Regions from separate parts of the Brevibacterium sediminis genome, predicted to be linked through region 3. Evidence: riboswitches for the same ligand, from Rfam matches in the RefSeq annotation. Region 3 holds a riboswitch; each other region holds the start of a gene.
The links. A riboswitch is a leader RNA that binds a small molecule or an ion and turns the genes downstream of it on or off. The one in region 3 is predicted to bind thiamine pyrophosphate.
Positions count from the first base shown of each region.

Region 1: it holds a riboswitch for thiamine pyrophosphate, as region 3 does, so the genes downstream of both, KTJ89_RS04555 (TenA family protein) here and thiO (glycine oxidase ThiO) in region 3, are expected to answer to the same signal.
Region 2: it holds a riboswitch for thiamine pyrophosphate, as region 3 does, so the genes downstream of both, thiM (hydroxyethylthiazole kinase) here and thiO (glycine oxidase ThiO) in region 3, are expected to answer to the same signal.
Region 4: it holds a riboswitch for thiamine pyrophosphate, as region 3 does, so the genes downstream of both, thiC (phosphomethylpyrimidine synthase ThiC) here and thiO (glycine oxidase ThiO) in region 3, are expected to answer to the same signal.

Region 1 is NZ_JAHQRN010000002.1:35,493-39,805, forward strand. Features, by position in the region: gene KTJ89_RS04540 (hypothetical protein) at 1-709, shown strand, start outside; gene KTJ89_RS04545 (phytoene desaturase family protein) at 726-2,207, opposite strand; gene KTJ89_RS04550 (hypothetical protein) at 2,238-2,582, opposite strand; gene KTJ89_RS04555 (TenA family protein) at 2,615-3,313, opposite strand; TPP riboswitch at 3,308-3,414, opposite strand; gene KTJ89_RS04560 (nucleoside/nucleotide kinase family protein) at 3,500-4,117, opposite strand; gene KTJ89_RS04565 (ATP-grasp domain-containing protein) at 4,189-4,313, opposite strand, start outside.
Region 2 is NZ_JAHQRN010000004.1:62,725-67,037, reverse strand. Features, by position in the region: gene thiD (bifunctional hydroxymethylpyrimidine kinase/phosphomethylpyrimidine kinase) at 1-594, opposite strand, end outside; gene thiE (thiamine phosphate synthase) at 591-1,349, opposite strand; gene thiM (hydroxyethylthiazole kinase) at 1,346-2,275, opposite strand; TPP riboswitch at 2,263-2,396, opposite strand; gene KTJ89_RS10250 (sugar ABC transporter permease) at 2,548-3,759, opposite strand; gene KTJ89_RS10245 (ATP-binding cassette domain-containing protein) at 3,756-4,313, opposite strand, start outside.
Region 3 is NZ_JAHQRN010000001.1:305,925-310,237, forward strand. Features, by position in the region: gene thiO (glycine oxidase ThiO) at 1-944, opposite strand, end outside; TPP riboswitch at 934-1,037, opposite strand; gene thiE (thiamine phosphate synthase) at 1,049-1,732, shown strand; gene KTJ89_RS01430 (ketopantoate reductase family protein) at 1,729-2,694, shown strand; gene KTJ89_RS01435 (DedA family protein) at 2,648-3,871, opposite strand; gene KTJ89_RS01440 (sensor histidine kinase) at 4,025-4,313, shown strand, end outside.
Region 4 is NZ_JAHQRN010000012.1:113,872-118,184, forward strand. Features, by position in the region: gene thiC (phosphomethylpyrimidine synthase ThiC) at 1-1,631, opposite strand, end outside; TPP riboswitch at 1,627-1,735, opposite strand; gene KTJ89_RS19170 (GNAT family N-acetyltransferase) at 1,786-2,376, opposite strand; gene KTJ89_RS19175 (M18 family aminopeptidase) at 2,456-3,760, opposite strand; gene KTJ89_RS19180 (DUF1684 domain-containing protein) at 3,896-4,313, shown strand, end outside.

The sequences.
Region 1 (4,313 bases), on a different contig from region 3:
TGAGCGCATAGAAATCACTCTGACCGATCTATACCCGCCTCTTGACGAAGACGGGGCGAGTCTCTCATGGGGATTGGACGAGTGGCTTGCAGATGTCCTCACCACGGAAACCCGTTACCGTCACGATTTCGCCAAGAACCCGTATATGGAGCTCAGCGGCGAATGGTGGTCGACTCCGCCAGACGGGCTCTGGTCGTCGACGGGGACCTGGCCGGACGGAACCCTGATCGGCGTCGAACTCGTCGAGGACGATTTCGGTCTCGAGCGTGCCCGAGCCTGCCGTCTGCGACTGCGCCCGGACGCTCGCATCGCCGAGATCCGGACACCCGAGGATTGGGCCGATCTGTGCCGCCGCTACCCGCTCGACGTCACCGCCCAGCGCCGCTATGTCTGGTCCGAGACCACCGGGCGCAAGGGCCGCTGGGTCATCCCCGACTGGTCACGGGTGGCCGAGGAATTCGACGGTGTCCACGTCGGTCTGGCCGGCTATCTGCGCACGGCCGGTGCGGTCATCGACGTGGCGGAGGGCCGCCTCGGCGAGAAATCGGAGACCATCCCCACGGCAGGTAACACGGACGATCGGACCGCGAGTCTCGTGGCGGGCTGGCACCCGGATACTACGTACTGGCTGAACAACGTCATCGAAGCCGTCACCGAGGTGGCCGAATGGCACTATGACAGCGACGCTGATCGGTGGGTGCAGGACTGAGTGAGCTGAATGAAAGTCAGTCGCCCGGGGCCAGGCTCGGGGCCTCCGTGATCCCGAACCGGGACTTGAGAGCCCGGCGGGCGGCGAACCAGCCGTTCATCCCGTGCACGCCCGGTGCCGGCGGGGTCGCTGCCGAGCACAGGTAGGCACCGGGGACGCCGAGGCTGTAGTTGTCCCAGCTGGTGCGCGGGCGGGCCATCATCCGGTAGAAGGAGACGATGCCGGTGGCGATGTCCCCGCCGATGTAGTTCTGGTTGTGGCCGGCCATCTCGGAGGCGGGGATCGCGTTGTGTGCGACGATCCGATCGCGGAAGCCGGGAGCGAAGCGTTCGAGCTGGCGGGTGATGTACTCGGTCGGGTCGAGCGGGCAGTCGAAGGGCACGTGCGCATACGTCCACAGCGGTCGCAGGCCGTTCACCTCGCGGGATGGGTCGAAGACGGTCGGATCCGAGATCAGGCACACGGGATCGGCGGGCATGCGACCGGACATCACCTGTGCCTCGGCGGCGGCCATCTGCGCCCGGGATCCGCCGATGTGGATAGTGCCGGCACGGCCGACCTCGGGGTCGGACCAGGGGACCGGTCCATTGAGGACGAAGTCGACCTTGGCAGCGGCGTTGCCGTGTTTGAAGCTGCGCAGGGCTTTGTCGACGTGGCTCGGGATGAGGCCGGAGAAGATCTGCGCGGCGTTCAGCGCCGAGGTGTCGAGCAGGTAGGCGCGGGCAGCGGGCATGTCCGATACGTGGTCGATGCGCGCATCCGTGTGCACGGTTCCGCCGTGGGCTTCGAGGTCGGCGACGAGGTAGTCGATGATCGACTGCGATCCGCCGATGGGGGAGGGCCAGCCGCCCGCGTGGGCGACGGTCGAGAGCATCGTGGCCGTGGCCGCGGTGCCCATCGCCGGCAGCCCACCGATTGCGTGCGCGGCGACGCCGGTGAACAGGGCCTGGGAGGATTCGTGGGAGAGCGGAATGTTCCACGCGGGACTGGCCTGGGACAGGAGCCGCAGGCCGAACTTCACGACGTTCGCGATGCCGGGAAGATCGCGCAGGGTCTCTGGCACAGAACGTTTGTCACCGAGGGAGAGCCAGATCGCGTCATCGACCCGGTCGAGCAGCGGAGCGAAGAAACGCCGCCATTCCGGTCCTGCCGCGCCGAGGTGGTCGACCGTCTTTTCGAGATCGTGGAAGGCCAGCGCGGCGGGTTTGCCGTCGAGGGGCTGGGCGTAGGAGATCTCGGGGGTGGTGAACTCGAGGCCGCGGGCACGCAGGTCGAAGTCGACGAAGAAGGGGCTGGCGATGGCCAGTGGGTGGACGGCCGAGCAGATGTCATGAGTGACGCCGGGGGCCAGACCGAGGTCGAGGGTGCGGGCGCCGCCGCCGATCGTCGGCTGAGCCTCGTAGACTTCGACGCTCAGCCCGGCACGGGCCATGGTGACGGCGGCGGCCATGCCGTTCGGGCCGGATCCGATGACGACTGCATCTACACCTGTGCTCATGGGGCCAGTCTAGGGGAGGAACGGCGCGGCCTATTTTCGATCGTCAGCCTCGTGGGACGCGTTTTTCTTCTTGTCGACGACGATCGACACCAGCACCAAAAGCAAGAGCACCGAAATTGAGCTGATCCAAGTGCTGGTCAGACCAGCGTTTGTTGAGACAGCGCCGATGGCAACGAGCACGGCCGTCAATGTCAGATAGACATATCGACGGTCGTTGAATTGTTCGTTCGTGTTGTCGCCGGCCGCGAGTGCGAGGGCTATCGCTGCGCTGAGCACCAGCGGAGCGAACTGAGTGATCGGAATTACTCCGTCCATCACCGGAATGATGATGCCGAATGCGAGAAAGGCGCAATCGGCAACGAGCAGCATCACCATTCCGGCCCGGTACGTCGTCAGCCCGGCGAATCTCATTCTGCGATTCCGCAGCCGTAGACATCGTCGAAGAACGCGCATTCGAGGTCGACGGCGTGCCGCCACACGCGGGTCAGGGACTCGGCGGCTTCGGCGTCGCCGGAGGGGAAGACGCGTTCGAGTTCGTCGACGAGGAACTGCACCCACCCGTGAAAGGCCTCGCCTCGGTGGAGATCGATCCAGCCTCGGTGAATATGTCGCGGCGGCATGTCCTTCCGGGACTCGGCCCAGTCGAGATAGAGCCATTCGGCGACAACGAGGACGACGAGCAGCTGCGGATACGACGCCGAAGCGACTGACGAGTCCATGAGATTGCGGAACCCAACCGTCGGGGCGGTCAGTTCCGGGTGGAGATAATCGGCTGTATCGACTCCCAATTCGGCGAAGGAGTCGACGAAATAGGTGTCCTCATCGGCGACGAGCATTCCCAGCTGTCGGGCGAACCGCAGCTTCGCCTCGAGTTCATCGGCGTGGGCCACGCACGCGCCGAGCATCGACAGAAACGACTCGAAGAACTGATAGTCCTGCACCAGATAGTCGCGCATCACTGCGTCGTCGATGCTGCCGGCGAAGAGCTCCCGGACGAACCGGTGATCGACGGCTCCCGCCCACTGCCGGCTGGTCGAACTCACCAGTGCTGATACCGCTCCGTCGGCGTCCACGGTGATCGATGTGTCGAAATCTGTGGTGGTCATTGCTTGTCCACTCCCTCCGCCGGTGTTCACCGGATCAGGTTCAAAGGGTCTGCATGCGCACTCTCAGCGCCGGTCCTTTCGGCGCTCCCCTGTAGCACTTCGACACTATCATCGGGATAAGGTGTGCTGTCAGAGCGAACGGGCCAGGGCTGGCAGATCAGGGCCGGTCGGGCCAGGGCTGGCAGATCAGGGCCGGTCGGGCCCGGACCGGCGGATCAGGGTCGGCCGTTCCAGATCGCGATTGTCGAGCACCCATGTGGCGTTTTCCCACGGAGCAGCCTCGGCGAAGTAGAGTCGCTGACCACCGACGTAGCGGAGATTCGACTCATCCTCGGGATCGGTATCGAACCGTCCGGCAAATCGCTCGTTTCCTCGTGGGACCGAGACTTCAAACGGAACATCGACCCAGATGCTCGCATCCCAGAGATCCACAAGCTCGGGACGATGGAGGAAGATTCCCTCGACCAGGAGGACGCAGTCGTTCGGCAGGCTCCGAGGTTCGGGCGCTATCGGCCGATCCTTGTCGACGTCCCACACGGCTGGAACGACCGAGTCGCCTCGTCGAAATGGTTCGACGACGGATTCGACGAAGGCTCCGTAATCATAGGAACGGCGATAGAAGGTGTCTGGCCCCTTGCCTTGGGCGTAGCGAATCGCCCGAGGGAAGTGGAAGCCGTCGATGCTGATGGCGGTGACCCGGCGGTCGGAATCTTGTCCAGGAACGTCCGCAGCGGTCTTGGCCAAATTCACGAGCTCGTGAGCGAGCATCGTCTTCCCCGCACCGTCGACCCCATCGAGGGCCACGAGAGCGCGTTGCCTAGGCCGGACTACGCGGAGATCGGCGAGCAGGTGACGTAGGACCGTGTCCCGGGACCTCACCGGGCTGTGGACCCGGCGGGGGATACCGACTGTGGGGCCGCCTCGGCGAGGGTGTCGGCGATGAAATCGGCGATACGGTCCGCGGCAGGCTGACGACCTGCCGACTGTTCGGCGGACTCGA
Region 2 (4,313 bases), on a different contig from region 3:
ACCGTCGGCGGTGGCGAGGATGTCGATGACCTCGTCCTCGCTGCCGTGTCCGCCCTTGAGCAGGACCGCTCCGGGCCCGCGTTCGAGCAGGCGCCGAGCCTGGTCACGCATGGCTTCAGTCGTCTGCGCTTCGGGTTCGTCGTCGGAGATCAGCAGGGCCGCCTCGGGGAGGTTGGGGGTGATGAGGTCGGCGACCGGCAGCAGGTGGGTGCGCACGGCCTCGACGGCATCGGTCTCGAGGAGGCGGTGGCCGGAGGTCGCGATCATCACCGGGTCGACGGTATAGAAGCCGAGCCGGCCTTCGGCGGCGCGAGCGACGACGAGTTCGACAAGGTCACGGCTGCCGAGCATCCCCGATTTCGTCGCATCGACGGGCAGGTCGCCGAGCACGGAGTCGAATTGATCGGCGACGAAATCGACGTCGATCGGATAGACGCGGGACACACCGTGCGTGTTCTGCGCGACGAGGGCGGTGATGACGGTCGTGCCCATGGTCTTCCGCGCGGTGAAGGTCTTGAGGTCGGCATGGATTCCGGCACCGCCAGAGGGATCGGTGCCGGCGATCGACAGGGTGATCGGCGGGCGGGTTGTCACTGTGCACTCCCGGCGTATGCGGCGAGCAGCTCCTCTGCTGCCGTCTTCGGATCGTCGGCCATGCAGATCGCCGAGACCACACAGATCCCGATCAGCCCTCGTCCCTGCAGGTCAGGGGCTCGGTCGGCGTTGATGCCGCCGATCGCGACCGCGGGGATGCCGGCTTCTGCCACCAGTTCCCCGAGACGGTCCGGGCCAATGCCGTCGGGGGCGTCTGCTTTCGTGGAGGTGTCAAAGACCGGTCCGATGCCGACGAGGTCGACGACTCCGGAGTCGCGGGCGGCGGCGAATTCGTCGCTGTTCGCGGCCGAGAGACCGATGAGCGGTTCCGCACCCACGGCGGCGCGCACCTCGGCGACGGTGGTGTCAGTTTGGCCGACGTGGATGTGCACGTTCTCGCCTTCGTCGATGAGGCGGCGGGCCACCTCGACGCGGTCGTTGAGGACGACGGGCACCGTGCGGTCGGTGTCGCGGGTGGCGGCATCGACGGCGGCGATGACCTGGCGGGTGAGCGAATAGAAGCCTGCATCGTCGATGTCTTTGTCGCGGACCTGGACGATGCCCACTCCCCCGGCGACGGCGGCCTGCACGGTCTCGGCGACGCTGCGGCCGGCGGCCTCGCACTGCGCGGAGTCGGTGACGAGGTAGAGGCGCGTGTCGATTCCGGCGAAGCGGTCGGCCGAGCCGTCTCGGTCGTTCACGGTCGCGCTGTCGTCAGCCGGGTTGTCAGCGATGTGGGCGGATCCGGCGGTCATGCCTGGACGCCTTCGCCGGCGGTTTCATTCGCAGAAGTGAGCGTGTCGAGGCCGATTCTCGCCTGTGCGAGTCGGTCACCGTCGACGGTGTGGAGTGCGTCGAGAAAGTTCACCGAGTAGCTGCCGGGCCCCTTCGCACCATCGGCGGCGAGTTCCCCGGCGACCGCGAAGTGGGCGTGGGCGGCGACGACGGCTTCGAACTTCGCCGAGGCGGCCCCACCGTTCGCGGACTGCTCAGTGGCGTTGACGGCTGAGACGTCGGCGTCGGGGTCGGCGAGTCCGACTCGGGCGGCGGCCAGGTAGGCGACGGTGACGGCACCGAGTGAGCAGCCGGTGCCGATGACGAGCGGCATGAACTCATGTCCACCTGAGATGCGGGCGACGTGGTCAGTGCCGTCGATGTGGGCGACGACGGCATCGGTGGGTCCGGAGACGGCGACGATGGCACCGGTCTCTCGGGCCAGCTTCGCGGCAGCGGGTAGGACGGCGTCGACTTCATCGGTGGAGTCGACTCCACGACCACCGAGTCCGACTCCGGCGAGTGCGGCGATCTCGGAGGCGTTGCCGCGGATGGCGGTCGGGTGATCGGCGGCGGCGCGGCGGATGCGGGAGGTGCGGAAGTCGACGGCGCCGACGCTCACGGGGTCGAGGACCCAGGGTTTTCCGGCGGTGTTGGCGACGTCGATGGCGGCATCGGCGGCGAGCAGCTGGTGGTTCGAGGCGGTGCCGAAGTTGACGAGGACTCCGCTGGCGATCCCGGCGAACTGTCCGGCATCGGCCTCGTGGTCGAGCATTGCCGGGGAGGCGCCGATGGCCAGGAGCACGTTGGCGCTGAACTGCTGCACGACGGTGTTCGTGATGCACTGGATGAGTGGATTGCTTGCGCGCAGACGCGCATTCGCAGAACGCAGGTCGAAGTCAACCATGACGATCCCTTCGCTAGTATGGCCCAGATCAGGTTCGATGGGTGTTCTCTCAGCCTCGGTGTCCTCCGTGCGCAACTCTTTGGTGCGAACGGATCCTCATGAGGCACCCCATGTCATTGGCTCCGACTGTATCAGCCCGGTCGGACACGGGCGACTCCATACTCTGCTTGGATGCTCAGCACCGACCGCTCGACTCAACGTCGCTGTATCAAGCTATGCATTGCGCGCTCGACGCTAAGGCGAGCGGTCGGCAGAGAGAGCTTCACGCCCCACTACCCGCGCCCGACGTACCTCTGTCCGCGGCGGCTGAGCGCGTCGATGACGACGGCGGTGAGCAGGACGAGTGCGGTGATGATCTGCTGCGCATCGGAGTTGAAGCCGATGAGGTAGAGACCATTGTTGATCGCACCGACGACCAGAGCACCGAGCACGGCTGCCCAGGCGGTTCCGCGTCCGCCGAACAGCGAGGTGCCGCCGATGACAGCTGCAGCGATCGCATTGAGCAGGTCCTGCGTGCTCACCAGCGTCGATCCCGCATTTGTCGTCACACCGGTCTTGATGAAGCCGAACAATGCGGCCAGCACTCCGGCTGCCATGAACACGCTGATGCGCACCCAGGTCACGCGGATGCCGGCACGCCGTGCAGCTTCGACCTTTCCGCCGACGGCGTAGATGGAACGACCGTAGCGGGTCTTGCGCAGCACGAGGTCGATGATGATCGCAATGACGATCATGAGGAAGAAAGGCATCGCCAGACCGAAGTCCTGATTGACGAGGATGAGGAACCCGAACACGATCGCGGCCAGCAGTACGATCCGCACGATCACAGAGGTCCAGCTCGGAGCGCTGAGACCCTCCCGGTGGCGGCGCAGCTTCGAATAGATGATGCCGCCGCCGAAGCCGATGATCGCGACGGCGCCGAAGATATAGGCCCAGATCGCAGGAAAGTAGAAGCTGGCGAAGTCGAAGGCGAAGGTGTCCGACATCGACAGGTTCTTCTGCGTGCCCAATGTCGTCAGAGTCAGACCGGTGAACGCGAGCAGACCGGCCAAGGTGACGACGAACGCCGGGATGCCGACGACGGCGAAGAACCAACCTTGAATCGCGCCGACGACCAGGCCGAGCAGCAGCATGATGACCAGCGCTAAGGCCGGCGGCACACCTTGCCTTACCACCAAGACACCGAGCAGCGAGGCGGCCAAACCGCCCAATTGCGCCAGAGACAGATCGATCTCGCCGAGGAGCAGGATGAGGTTGATGCCGAGAGCCAGGATCGCGAGGAACGCGACCTGAGTGGAGAGGTTGACTAGGTTGGCCGGAGAGATGAAGTTCGAGTCGGCCGACTGGAATACGATGACGATGACGATGAGTGCGAGGATGACCGGGAACGACCCCAGCTGCCCCTCTTTGACCCGGCGGACGAAGGTGCCGATCACGCCTTCGGAGGAGATCCGCTCATCGGTGATGAAGGAATTGCGGGTCATCGACGCTCACCCCTCCGTGCGGCGCGTTTGGTCACGACATTGTCGCTGGCTCCGGTGATCGCGGCGACCAGCACATCGGTGCGCTCGTCACCGGGGAAATCACCGGCGTCCTTGCCCAGCCGCAGCACGTGCACCCGGTCGCACACCGCCTGCACATCGGCCATATTGTGGCTGACGAGCAGCACGCCGAGGTCGCGTTCTTTGAGCCGTTCGATGAGGTTGAGCACTTCGGCCGTCTGGGCGACGCCGAGTGCCGCCGTCGGTTCATCGAGCATGACCAAGGATGGTTCGCCGAGGAGGGACCGGGCGATCGCGACCGTCTGACGTTGACCGCCGGACAGGGCCGCGATCGGTACGCGCACGCTCGGGATCTTTGCCGAGAGGCTGCGCAGCAGCTCCCAGGATTTGGCTTCCATCGTCACTTCGTCGAGGACGCCGCCGCGGGTCTTCTCATGTCCGAGGAACAGGTTGGCCACCACGTCGAGGTTCTCGCACAGGGACAGATCCTGGAACACTGTGGCCACTCCGGCTTTCTGTGCATCCTTCGGGGAGGA
Region 3 (4,313 bases):
AGGTCGTCCGGAGAACCGGGCCGGGCACGGGTGGTGATATCGGTGATCTCCGCGTCGACGATGCCCGGGACCAGTCGCTGCCCGTCGGCGAGCAGCCGGTGAATCGCCCCGGCCGGAGTGCCGGAGAGTCCGTCCTCACGCGAACTGGCACCGAGCACGATCTCGCCGTCCGGGCGAGGAACCAGGTAGACGGGGCGACCATTGACCAGCCCGCGGATGGTGCGGCTCAGCAGCGGAGTCGCCTTCGCGGAGGCGCGCAGTCGCAGAACATCACCCCAGACCTCACGCAGAGGCAGCTGCGGGGCACCGACGATCGCGGACACAGCGCTGCCGGCGCAGATGATCACCTGATCGGCCTCCAACCGGCGGCCATCGCCCAGTGCGACTCCCACAGTCGTATCGCCGTCCTTGATCAGGCTGGCCGCCCGCTGGCGAATGAAGCCTCCTGAGTGAGAGGACAGGACAGTCAGCAATGCGGCAGTGAGCCGACGGGGGTCGATCGAGTGATCGCCTGGAATGTGGACTGCCCCGGCGACGGCAGGCGACAACGACGGCTCAACCCGGCGGGCAGCACTGCCGGTGATGAGCTCGGTGGCGAAACCGGACCGCGATTGTGCATCGCGCAGCTCCCGCAGAGCCTGCAGATCAGCTCGGTCACCGGCGCACACCAATGTTCCGGCATCCGAAAAACCGAGATCGCTGCCAGCGGCGCTCGCCACCTCGGCGGAGAACCGAGGATACATCTGTGCGGAGGCTCGCATCAGCGGGTACAGGGGAGTCTGCCCCCAGACCACCTCGGCGGCGGGAGCGAGCATCCCTGCGGCAGCATGGCTCGCACCCTGAGCGGGCGCAGGATCGATGATGGTGACTTCGGTACCGAGGCGGCGCAGATACCAGGCCGTGGACAGGCCGATGATCCCGGCGCCGACGACAATGACTCTCACAGCTTCTCCCTCCGGCGGCATGATCCGCATCAGGTCTGACGGTCGGCTCTTACGCCCTCTCAGCCTCGTTGGGAGGCTCCCGCGAACTCCTCTACTCTATGACCATGACCACACAGATGCCACCGCGCACCGCAGCGCGGCAGACGAAGAGAGCCTGGAGAGAGGCGCGACTGGCAGAGGCGAAGCTCTACCTGTGCACCGATGCCCGGACCGGTCAGGGCGACCTCGCCGAGTTCCTCGACGCCGCCTACCGTGGAGGTGTCGACATCATCCAACTGAGGGACAAGAGCCTCGAGGCCCGCGCCGAGATCGCGGCATTGGAGGTCCTCAAAGATATCGCCACCCGTCACGACAAGCTCTTCTCAGTCAATGACCGTGCCGACGTTGCGCTGCTGACCGACGCCGACGTCTTCCACGTCGGTCAAGGCGACCTCACCAGTGCTCAGGCCAGGGCTGTGCTCGGACCCGATGTCATCCTCGGCCGCTCGACCCATTCCCTCGAGCAGGCGCTCGCCGCCGAGGCGGACCCGGAGACCGACTATTTCTGTGTCGGGCCGGTCTGGGAGACCCCGACGAAGCCAGGCCGCGCCTCTGTGGGGACGGCGCTGCTGACCGCAACCGCCGCCGAGGCGGCCAAACCGTGGTTCGCGATCGGCGGTATCGCGCCCGGGGAGAGGCTGGACGCGATCCGGCAGGCGGGCGCGAGGCGTACCGTCGTCGTCCGTGCGATAGCCTCGGCTGAGGATCCCGCTGCGGCCGCGCGGGAGCTCAAGGAGGAGTTGGAATGACCCAAGCAGCTGACAGAGCATCCGACGGAATCGGTGCTGGCGCTGACCTGTCGATTCTCATCGCCGGGGCGGGGGCGACCGGCGGAGCGTTCGGCACCTATCTGCAGGAGGCCGGACGCGATGTCACTTTCCTGCTCCGGCAGGCACGGGCGGAGACGGTCCGCGCGGAGGGACTGCGCTTCACTGCACCCGGTGATGATCGGACGAATCAGGTCGATGTCATCACCGCTGAGGAACTCACAGCCGCATCACGAACCTTCGACCTCGTCATCGTCGCGGTCAAAGCGGGTGGACTCGACTCGGTCATCGCCGATATCGGACCGGCTGTGGGCGAGCAGACGACGATCATTCCGTTCCTCAACGGCATGGCTCAGATCGAGAAGCTGCAGAGCAGATACCCCGGACAGGTGCTCGGAGGGTTCGTCAAGATCGTCGGCACCATCAGGGACGGAGCCGTCGTCCAGCTCACCGACCTGGCCGTGATGACCATCGGAGATCTCCACGGCGCCGAAGTGCCCACACGCATCTCCGAGGCGCTCGATGTGCCCGGATTCAAACTCCAGACCGTCGATGGAATCATCGACGGGCTGTGGGAGAAATGGATCTTCATCGCCGCGGCAGGAGTCGTCACCTGCCTGTTCCGCGCCCCGGTCGGAGCGATCATGGAAGCCGGCGGCAGATCGCACGTGTATGCCATCATCGATGAACTCGAAGCCGTGGCGGCTGCGGCAGGACACCCGGTGTCGGAAGCCTCCCACGCCATGACTATCAAGATGCTCACCGAGGACGGTTCCGCCTTCACCTCATCCCTCTACCGGGATGTGACGGCAGGGCTGCCGAGCGAAACGGAGCACATCCTCGGCGACCTGTCGATCAAGGCGGAGGATCTGGGAGTGGCGACTCCGCTGCTCGACCTCACACTTGTGCAGCTGCGGGCAGGGGAAGCCCAGAAGCGGCTCTGACTTCGGCAATGCCGGTGCGCAGCATCGCCAGATACGGCTCCTGCGGCTGAGCGTGTTCGACGTCTGACGAACGATGCGCGGCGGTGAACGTGACCATCGGGACACCGTCGACATCATCGAGGACGAGCAGCGTCTCGTACCCGCCCGGACCCAGAGAGTGGGAGCTGCCGGCTGCCAGATCGAAGACGAGGCGTTCCAGCGGACTGTCCGGTTCGGGCGGTCGGTGCATCTCCTGTGCCGCCACATCGGCGAACTGTTCGGCAGTGATGAGGTAGGCCTTGGCGGGGGTCGGTCCGGGGAGGAAATGATCGTAGAAGGCCATGCCGCCGCCCCACACCTTGGACTCGCCGGCGAAATAGATCGTTCCGGGCAGTTCGATCCCGGCTTCTGCGCGGGGCAGTGTTGCGTCCCTGGCACCTGGATAGGTGACCATCGCCCCGGGCGGTCGCCCGCCCTGCAGATAGCAGGCGAGCCGATCGCGAGCCATATTCGATCCGTAGCTGACGTACCACACATATGTTTGAGACATCCCTGCCATCGTGACATCTCGGTCTTGGAATTCGGTGAATCGGTGCCGAGTGTGTCCTCTGCGGCGCCGGCATAATCGGCGGATGAGTTCGGCGCTGCCGGTGATGGCCAGGGCGATGCCGATGCCCACGGCGACTCCGAGCAGCGGCCGGTCCTCGAAGATCATTCCCCCGATGAGTCCGATCACCGTCGAATAGAGCGCCCAAGCGAGACTGCCGATCCCGTCCCAGAGGAGGAAAGTGCGGATCGGGAACCCGAGCAGACCGGAGCCGATGGTGGCCAGGCTGCGGCCCCCGGGAACGAATCGGCCGGCGATGAGCACGGTCCCGCCTCGGCGAGAGAAGACCGTGTGGGCGGAGTCGAGCAGGTTCGCGATGCGAGCCCACCGTCGCCATCGGCCGACCCCGGTCGCAGCGAATCGGCCGACGAGGTGAGCCGCCAGATCCCCGAGGAGAGCCCCTCCGGCAGCGGCGAGGATGAGTCCTGCCGGGTGAGGGTGCCCCGTCGCGGCGAAGGTCGCAGCGGTGATGAGTAGAGTCTCCGACGGCACAATCGGCATGAGCGAGTCCAGTGCCGCGGCCACGGCTATGAGCAGGTACACCCATGGAGATGTGAGGGTGGCAGTGAGCAGCTCGAGTGCGAGATCCATACTCATCCACGCTAGGCACAAGACGGCAGGGCCGGTACGCGGTCGGGCGCACAGTCAGTGCGGTCGAACAACAACCGCCATTGCGGAAAACCGGAATCCTAGACTGCGGCCGAACCTCTGGGAGGCGGCGTCAGGCGTTGCTACGATCGAATCATGCCCTGGCCGAGCGCGCTGTCCACCCGCCTTCCTCCCGAAGTACGGATGTTCACCGCGCGGTGGGCGCGGTCCGTACTCGCCGTCGCGTGGGGCGGTCTGCTGTGTCTGCCGCTGCTCATGGCCTCCGTGCTTCCGCCCACCTCACGCATGGCCGCGAAGGTGCGGAGCTGGGAACTCGCTCGGCATTCTCGCGGGTTCGGACTCGTCCTTGCCGACGAGCCGACCAAACGTCGGTTCCTGCTCGGCAACGGCCTGGTCGCAGCACTCGCCATCATTCCCACCGCGA
Region 4 (4,313 bases), on a different contig from region 3:
CAGAAGTGCGCGGTCTTCGCCGGTTCCGCCGGCAGCGTCTCGTCGTGGAACGCCTCGGCGGTCTCCGGATCGAGGCCGAGGGCGAACTGGTCCCGCCACCGGAATTCGAATCGAGCCTTCGACAGCGCATCATCGCGGGCCGTCGCCCCCGGGTGGCCCTTTGCGATATCGGCGGCATGCGCGGCGATCTTGTACGTGATCACCCCGGTCTTGACGTCGTCACGGTCGGGCAGCCCGAGATGCTCCTTCGGGGTGACGTAGCAGAGCATCGCCGTGCCGTAGCGGGCGATCTCCGTCGCCCCGATCGCCGAGGTGATGTGGTCGTATCCGGGCGCGATATCCGTAACCAGCGGACCCAAGGTGTAGAACGGCGCACCGTGACAGAACTCCTGCTGACGTTCGACGTTCTCCCGCACGAGGTGGAGCGGAATGTGCCCGGGCCCTTCGACCATCACCTGGACGTCGTGGGCCCACGCGCGTTCGGTGAGTTCGGCGAGAGTGTCGAGCTCGGCGAACTGGGCGGCATCATTGGCATCGGCGATAGAACCCGGCCGCAGTCCGTCGCCGAGCGAGAAAGCAACATCGTAGCGAGCGAAGATCTCGCAGAGTTCATCGAAGTGGGTGTAGAGGAAGTTCTCCTCGTGGTGGGCAAGGCACCAGCCGGCCATGATGGACCCGCCGCGTGAGACCATCCCGGTGACCCGGTCAGCCGTGAGAGGAACGTAGCGCAGCAGCACACCCGCGTGCACGGTCATGTAGTCGACACCCTGCTCGCACTGCTCGATGACCGTGTCGCGATAGATCTCCCAGGTCAGAGCGTTCGCATCGCCGTCGACCTTCTCCAGCGCCTGATAGATCGGGACGGTGCCGATGGGGATCGGCGAATTGCGGATGATCCACTCCCTGGTGGTGTGGATGTCATTGCCGGTCGACAGATCCATGAGGGTGTCGGCACCCCACTTCGCGGCCCACCGCAGCTTCTGCACCTCCTCGGCGATGGAGCTGGTGACCGCGGAATTGCCGATGTTCGCATTGATCTTGACGAGGAACGCCCTGCCGATGATCATCGGCTCGGATTCGGGGTGATTGATGTTGTTCGGAATGATCGCGCGACCGGCGGCGAGCTCGGCGCGCACGAGTTCGACATCGCACTGCTCGCGAAGCGCCACGAACCGCATCTCCGGTGTGATGATGCCCTGCCTTGCGTAGTGCATCTGGGTCACCGTGCGGCCGGACTTGGCCCTTCGCGGAACCGGTTTGCGTCCCTTCCACTGCTGCGACGGGGCACCTCGGCGGACGGCGGCACGACCGTCATCGGCGATGCGGTGGCCGCGGGCGTCATACGTCTCAGTGTCGAGGCGGTTCTCGATCCACGGGAATCGCAGAGCGGGCAGTCCCTCTTCCGGAATGCTGCCCGGTCCGACGGTGCGGTAGACGTCGACGGGATCGTTGGCCCGACCGTTCGCGTCCTCGAGCTCGATGCGGGTCACGGGAACGCGGATACCGTGTTCCTCGTCCTCGACCCACGCCGGCGAATGCGTCGGATACTGCTCGAGGGTGAACTGGTCGTGCGAATCTGCGTCAGACGAAGTCGTGGCAGGGGCAGGTGTTTCAGGGGTGAATGCAGTCATCTGCAGTCCTCACTTCCTACGCCGGTATCAACCGGATCAGGTTCTACGGTCTCGGACGATCCAGTCCGATCTCAGCCCTTGCAGCGGGCTCCCGTGGGGTCGTGCCATTCGTATCACGACTGACGCAGTGAGGACAACTGCAGCCCTCGAAGCATCAATCGGATCGGTGTGATGACCATTCCTCGGCGAGAATGGCGTAGGAACAGCCGTCGAGCCAGCCTCGATCGGCATGCCAAGACGCCTGAATTGAATACTCCTCGAGCCGCATTCCCAGTTTCTCCAGGATCCGACGGGACGCACGATTGTCGGCAAAGCATCCGGCGCTCACACGTCGCAGACCGAGCTCGTCGAATGCCAGCTGCAACATCACCCGGGCGACCTGACCGCCGAAACCACGACTCTGATGACGCGGGTCGACGAGGTAGTCGATTCCCGCCTCACAGTTCCGATAGGCGTTCCGGTCTCCATGGATCTGTCCTTGGCCGTCGTAGATCCACAGGGTTCCGGTCGCAACGACATCCTCGCTGTGCCGGGCGATGAGCACATGATGAAGCGGGTTGTCGAGGCTGTCCAACCACTCCCGCTTCAGCGCAGCAGGATCAACAATGGTCTGGATGAGCCATTCGGTCACTGCCGGGTCGTTTCGCCAGCGCAGCACAGAGTCGATGCTCTCAGGGTCGGGTGCGGTGAGCGTGAGCGGTCCGGCGCGCCACGACCGTTTTCGGAAGTGATCCTCCTCGTGCATTCGGCCTCCTTGCCGATCAATGGTGAGAAAATCCGACCGCGCCGAACCAATTTCGCAGAATTGTCGGACGGGTTGGCGGTCAGCCGCCCTGGAGGAACGCCTTCGCAGCGGCGCCGAGGGCGACGACGTCGGAGACCGCGACCATTTCGCGGGCCGAGTGCATCGAGTACAGAGCCGGGCCCACATCAACGGTCGTCATGCCCAGCCGGGTCGCGGTCAGCGGTCCGATCGTCGACCCGCAGGGCATCGCATTGTTCGACACGAAATCCTGGTACTCGACTCCGGCGGCCGCGCACGCCTGTGACCACACGGCGGTGCCCACCGCATCCGTGGCGTAGCGCTGCTGAGCGTTGAGCTTGAGCAGGGGACCGCCGCCGAGGCGGGGGCGGACATGCGGATCGTGCCGTTCCGGATAGTTCGGATGGGCAGCATGCCCGGCATCGGAGGAGACACACACCGAGGTGGACATCGACGCGAGATAATCGCTGCGCGTCGACTGCGGCAGCAAGGAGGCGACGATGCGCTCGGTGACGTCGGCGAGGAACGGACCGCACGCGCCCGAGCGCGAATTCGACCCGATCTCCTCATGATCGAACGCCGCGAACAGTGGGATGCCGTCGAGCCCGTCGGCATCGAGCTGGGTGAGCGCGGTGACGCCGGCGTGGACGGACAGGAGGTTGTCCAGCCTCGGCGAGGCGAAGAACTCCTCGGCGGCACCGAAGAGGGCCGGCTCCTGAACGGGAATGGTGTAGACATCGTGGCCGACGACGGACTCGGCATCGACCCCGGCAGAGGCGGCGAGCAGTTCGATGATGTCCGCCTCGGCGAGGTCGGCCAGACCGATGACGGGAGCGGTGTGACGCTGCTTGTCCAGGGTCAGACCCTCATTGACCTGCCGGTCGAGGTGGATCGCGAGCTGCGGGATGCGGGCGATCGGCCCGGTGCGGGCGAGCACGATGCTGCCGTCGGCGAGGCCGAGCCGACCCGCGAAGGCGAGCTCACGATCGAGCCACGAATTCAGCAGCGGCCCGCCGTAGATCTCCACCCCGACCTGGCGGGCGCCTTCGGCGGTGAACTCGCCGCCGGGTTTGAGTTTGAACGCCGGGGAGTCGGTGTGGGAACCGAACACACGGAACCGGGGAGCCGCCTCGGTGACGGTGGGATTCATCCACGCGATGAGCGCGCCGTCGCGGATGACGTAGTGCCCGGTTCCGGGCGTCAGCGCCCAGGGAACGGACTCGTCGAGGCGGGAGAAACCGGCCTCTTCCAGGCGTTTCGCCGCGGTGTCCACCGCGTGGTAGGAGCTGGGAGATGCGCTGACGAAGTCGCCGAGGTCGGCCGCTGTCGTCGCGGCCACATCCGGTCTCGGGAGTGATTCATTCATTTCCCCAGCCTATCGTTTGCGGTAGTTTGGAGGAGAAGAAGATCAGGCCTCAGACGCCGGGTTGCCACCGGGTCCGAGAATCAGGCGGGGGCAGCGACCCTGCGACCGCACCAGCGACGGCAAGGAGTGTTCGACGTGAACCAGTTCGTGACGGAGTGGAACACCTGGCGCGACTCACGGAACTCAGCCCTTGCGAAACCGTTCGGCTGGCTCAGCGTCGTCGGACTCCACTGGCTAGACGCCGAATCGACCTGGACCGACGCCCCCGGCACGTTCACCGTCGACGACGGATGGGTGACCGTATCCCTGAAGACCGGAATCAAGGCCGGCCCCGCAGCCGAGACATTCGACCTGCTCAGCAAGGTCGGCAACGGTGAGTCGGCTGGTGCCGTTGCTGCTTCTGGCGTGAACGGCGGAGGACCGACCCGTGCGACCAGCCCGGCCGTGCCCAGCGACACCTCGACTCTGCCGAGGGTGATGGACCAGTCCGGTGCGGGCGCGGCTGCGGCAGACTCCGCGGGTAGCGACCCTTCTGCCGGAACGGGCGCCGGAT